2 regions of the Novosphingobium sp. AAP1 genome follow, and region 1 is predicted to be linked to the other one. Evidence: riboswitches for the same ligand, from Rfam matches in the RefSeq annotation. Region 1 holds a riboswitch; the other holds the start of a gene.

What was found. A riboswitch is a leader RNA that binds a small molecule or an ion and turns the genes downstream of it on or off. The one in region 1 is predicted to bind cobalamin.
Region 2: another riboswitch for cobalamin. It lies ahead of cobW (cobalamin biosynthesis protein CobW); the one in region 1 lies ahead of IP65_RS02405 (TonB-dependent siderophore receptor).

Annotation. Positions count from the first base shown of each region.
Region 1 covers NZ_LJHO01000001.1:551,865-554,254, reverse strand. Annotated here, with positions in the region: gene IP65_RS02410 (cell wall hydrolase) at 1-613, opposite strand, end outside; cobalamin riboswitch at 775-972, shown strand; gene IP65_RS02405 (TonB-dependent siderophore receptor) at 1,082-2,390, shown strand, end outside.
Region 2 covers NZ_LJHO01000005.1:43,745-46,134, reverse strand. Annotated here, with positions in the region: gene cobW (cobalamin biosynthesis protein CobW) at 10-1,047, opposite strand; cobalamin riboswitch at 1,241-1,462, opposite strand; gene IP65_RS12055 (HoxN/HupN/NixA family nickel/cobalt transporter) at 1,534-2,390, opposite strand, start outside.

The DNA of each region.
Region 1 (2,390 bases):
CGGCTTCGTAATAGATCGCGGTGGTCAGGCATTGCAGTGCGCGCCAGCGGTCTTCGCCGCTGCCGGTGGCAAACAGCGGGCGTGCTGCCGGATTGGCAGACCAGGGCGTGGTGGTGGTGCCATCATCGGCGTCGCTGCGGATGGCGCCCACTTGCCTGTCCCAGGCGCGGGCGGCGTCCTGCGGGGCAAGCAGGCCGCTGTCTTGCGCCGACACATAATAGAACGCCGAGCCGGGAAAGCTTTCGCCCGCCCGCTCGAAAGGTTGCAGCCCGCCGTTGCGATCCTGCGCTGCGGCGGCATCGCTGCCGGGCGAACCCCAGCCGATCGCGCCGAGCACCAGGCCCAGCGCGCCGATCGCGGCAATACCGGCGGCCCGCTCGGCCAGGCGCGAGGGCGCGCGATGCTGGTGGCGCCACGAGGTCATGTCGCGGCGGCGGATGCGTGCGGCAAAATCGCGGGGGCGCACCGGCGGCAGCGTAAGCGCCGCGATCAGCGCGCCATCGGCCTGCCGCTGCCCGGCCAGGGCGACGCGCTCTTCCGGCCCCGGCGGCGGCATCAGCGCCTTGGGCGGAAGGGTGGGCGTGGCGCCGGTGAAGGGAATCGGGTCTGGCATAGGGCGTGAAACAGGGCAGGCTTGGTCTGCGCCATGGTGCGTTACGCGTTGCACTGCAACCATGCACGGCAGGAATCGTCCTCGTCCCGATAAGGCACAGGCTGCTACGGGTTGGTTAATCACGGCTGCGGGCTTGCCCCTTGGTGCAGGTGTCGCTATCCGCCCCGCCTGACGCCACCGGTGCCCGCAACCATGCGGGCTAAGAGGGAAGCCGGAACCAGCCGGCGCTGCCCCCGCAACTGTTTCCGGACGAGCGCCGCGCCCTTGCGCGCCACTGGCCCCTTGGCGGGCTGGGAAGGCCGGCGTGTCGCGTTGACTTCGGATGAGCCAGGAAACCTGCCGGTGTGTGGTCGTTCCGCGGCCGGGCGGGGTGTACCGGGCGCAAGCGTGACGAGTCTTCCGCCAGGGCCCGGCGGACCCTCGCGCCATGGACGGCAAGACTGTCCATGGGCCGGGAGGAAAAGAACCGTGAAGACATCGCTTGTTGCACTGGCCACCGCCGTGATGCTGGCCACCCCTGCCTATGCCGATGAAGCCCCCGCCAGCGATGGCGCGCAGATCACTGTATTGGCCACCGGCAACGACCTGTCGCTCGACCAGACCGGCCAGGCCATCACCGTGTTGCCGTTGCAGACGATCGAGGCGGTGCAGGGCGTTGACCTGACCCGCGTGCTCGATCGCGTGCCGGGCCTGACCTGGTCGCGCACCGGGGGTCTGGGTGCGCAAACCGCCGTGCGCCTGCGCGGCGGGGAAGGGCAGCACACCCTGGTGCTGGTCGATGGCGTGCGCGTGGAAGATCCCTCGGCGCCATCGGGCGGGTTTGACTTCGGCACGCTGACGAGCGGCGGGATCGAGCGGATCGAAGTGCTGCGCGGCTCCAACTCGGTGGTCTGGGGCAGCTCTGCCATTGGCGGGGTGATCGCGGTTACCACGCGCGAGATCGACGGCGTCGAAGCCTCGGCCGAGGCCGGCTCGCGCCGCAGCTATGATGCCGATGCTGTCGCCGGCGTGAAGCGCGACCGCTATGCCTTCTCGATCGATGGTGGCTATGCCACCACCGATGGAGTTTCGGCCGCTGCCAGCGGGACCGAGCGCGATGGCTATGACCAGTGGCGCGTGGGCGGCAAGGCGCGGGTCAACCTCACCGAAACGCTGTCGCTGGTCGCCAATGCCCGCTATGCCGATGGCAAGACCCAGATCGATGGCTATCCCGCGCCCGATTATGTCTTTGCCGATACCCCGGAATACACCACCACGCGGCAGTTCTTCGGCCGCGCCGGGCTGCACTATGCCGGCGGTCCGCTGACGCTCGATGCCGGCTATGCCCTGTCCGACACGCGCCGCCGCTATTACACCGGCGGGGCCGACAACGCGTTCGAATATGGCTACAACGGCCGCAGCGAGCGGGTGGAATTGAACGGCCGCTATAGCCTGCCTGCTGATTTCGCGATCGATTTCGGGGCGGATCGCGAATGGACCCGGTTCGACAGCACCTATGACACGCGCCAGAACGCGCATCTGACCAGCGGCCATGCCATGCTCGGCTGGTACACCGCCAAGGCGAGCCTGGCCGCCGGCGTGCGCTATGACGAACAGAGCCAGTTCGGCAGCAATGTCAGCCTGGGGGCCAACGGCACGGTGGAAGTGGTGCGCGGGCTGCGCCTCAATGCCAGCTATGGCGAAGGCTTCCGCGCGCCCACGCTCTATCAGCTGCTCTCGCCCGATTACGGCAATGCCGCGCTCGCTCCCGAACGCAGCCGCAGCTATGACCTGGGCG
Region 2 (2,390 bases), on a different contig from region 1:
CGCCGCCGATCAGGCCGCCAGCACCGCCCTGATCGTTTCGGGTTCCAGCTTGTCGCGCTCGGCAATCGCCACCAGTTGCCCGGTGCGCGGCTCTCCCACCTGCCAGGGCCGGTCATACTGATGGCGCACGCGCGCGCCCACGGCCTGAACCAGCAGGCGCATCGGCTTGCCCGCCACCGCGACATGGCCTTTCACGCGCAGCACGCCATGCTCTGTGGCCAGGCGGGCGATGCGCGCGGCCAGGTCGGCCGGATCGGATACCTCGCCCAGCGGCACGACGGTGCTGGCAAAATCGTCGTGCTCGTGATCGTCGGCGCCATCGTGGTGCGACGGGCGGGCTGCGATATCGTCTTCGGCCGCCGCGTTTAGCCCCAGGATCACGCGCGGATCGGCTGCGCCTTCGGCCAGGTCAATCACCGGAACCGCGCGCGGCGCGGTATCAGCAATCATGGCGCGCGCCTTGGCCAGACCCTCCGGCCCGGCCAGATCGCCCTTGGTCAACAGCACCAGATCGGCACACGCCAACTGGTCTTCGAACACTTCGGCCAGGGGCGTTTCGTGATCGATGCCGGGATCGGCGGCACGCTGCGCGTCGAGCGCGGCGAGATCGGGGGCAAAGCGGCCGGCGGCCACCGCCTCGGCATCGGCCAGCGCCAGCACGCCATCGACGGTGATGCGGCTGCGGATCGCCGGCCAGTCAAACGCCTTGAGCAAGGGCTTGGGCAGCGCCAGCCCCGAGGTTTCGATCAGGATGTGATCGGGCCGGGGATCGAGCGCAAGCAGGCGTTCGACCGTGGGGATGAAATCATCGGCCACGGTGCAGCAGATGCAGCCATTGGCCAGTTCGACGATGTTTTCGGCCGGGCAATCGGGAATGGCGCAGGACGTGAGGATATCGCCATCCACCCCCAGCGTGCCGAATTCGTTGACCACCACGGCCAGGCGGCGCCCGCCAGAGTGGCGAAGCAAGTGGCTGATCAGCGTGGTCTTTCCCGCGCCGAGAAAGCCGGTCACGATGGTGACGGGCACTTTTGCCAGATCCGGCATGCACAAAACCCTTCCGCGGCGCCAGGCGAGCGACACGGCAGGGCTTGCCGGAAAACGATCCGGCCAGGCGCGCGGCAGCGGGCCGGCGCACGAAAGCGCCCACCACAACGCAACCCGTGCAGCCCCAGCCGCACAAGTCTTCGTCGCCCAGACGGAAGTATTACCGTGCCCGGACCATCCCCTGGATCAAGGCAAGAGCGACCAGTGCGCCGGCAGGTCTCCTGGCTCGTGGGTCAGGGCTTGATGCACGCCTTCCCAGGCCCGCTTGGGGCCCAGTGGCCATCCCCGTCGTGCGGGGAACAGTGCATCGCGCTCGCCACTTACAGTTGCAGGGACAGCTGCGGACTTGGGGCAAAGCCCCGCACCGCATTCCCGATTAAGCCCCTCTCGGGGCACCGACGCGATCTTTTGCAGGGCACTGGCCGAAACCGGCGCCTGCGCTGCCCTCCTAGCCGAGTTCGCCGGCCAAGCCAACCGGGCATGACATCAGATTGCGCGAACCACCTCGATGTCGTCGAGCCGCTGCCAGCGATAGATCGCCGCACTGGCCAGCCAGCACAACGCAAACAGGGCAATGATGGCAAAGCCCAGCCCGTTGAAATTGCTGGCAAGATTGGCCGCCAACCGCCATGGCGCACCGGTCAGGCCCAGCTTCTGGCCGATCAGTGCGGCCGCCTCGATCCCGCCGATCACGATCGCCACCAGCGCCGAAACCAGCGTGATGGTGATGTTGTAATAGAGCTTGCGGATCGGCTTGACGAAGGCCCACTCATAGGCGCCAAGCATGACCACACCATCGATCGTATCGATCAGCGCCATGCTCACCGCAAACAGCGCGGGCAGCACCAGGATCGTGCCCAACGCCAGGCCACTCGCCGCCTGGCTGGCCGACAGGCCGAGCAGCGCGACTTCCGTGGCCGTATCGAAACCCAGCCCGAACAGAAAGCCAAGCGGCGCCATGTGCCACGATCGCGTGACCAGGCGAAACATCGGGCGGAACAGGCGCGATAGCAGGCCCCGGCCCGACAGCAGCAGGTCAAGGTCTTCCTCCACATAGGTGCCCCCTGCGCGCACATGGGCAAAGGTGCGCCACACCCCACGCAGGATCACCAGGTTCATGGCGGCAATGGCAAACAGGAACAGCGCCGATATCGTCGTGGCGATCATCCCGCCCACCTCGCGAAAGGCGCCAAACCGGGCGAGCGCCGTGGCCGTCAGCGCCACCAGGACCGAAGCGATGGCGATGATCGTGGCGTGGCCCAGGGCAAACCACAGGCCCACGGCGATCGGCCGCTGCCCCTGCTGCATCAGCTTGCGCGTGACATTGTCGATCGCGGCGATGT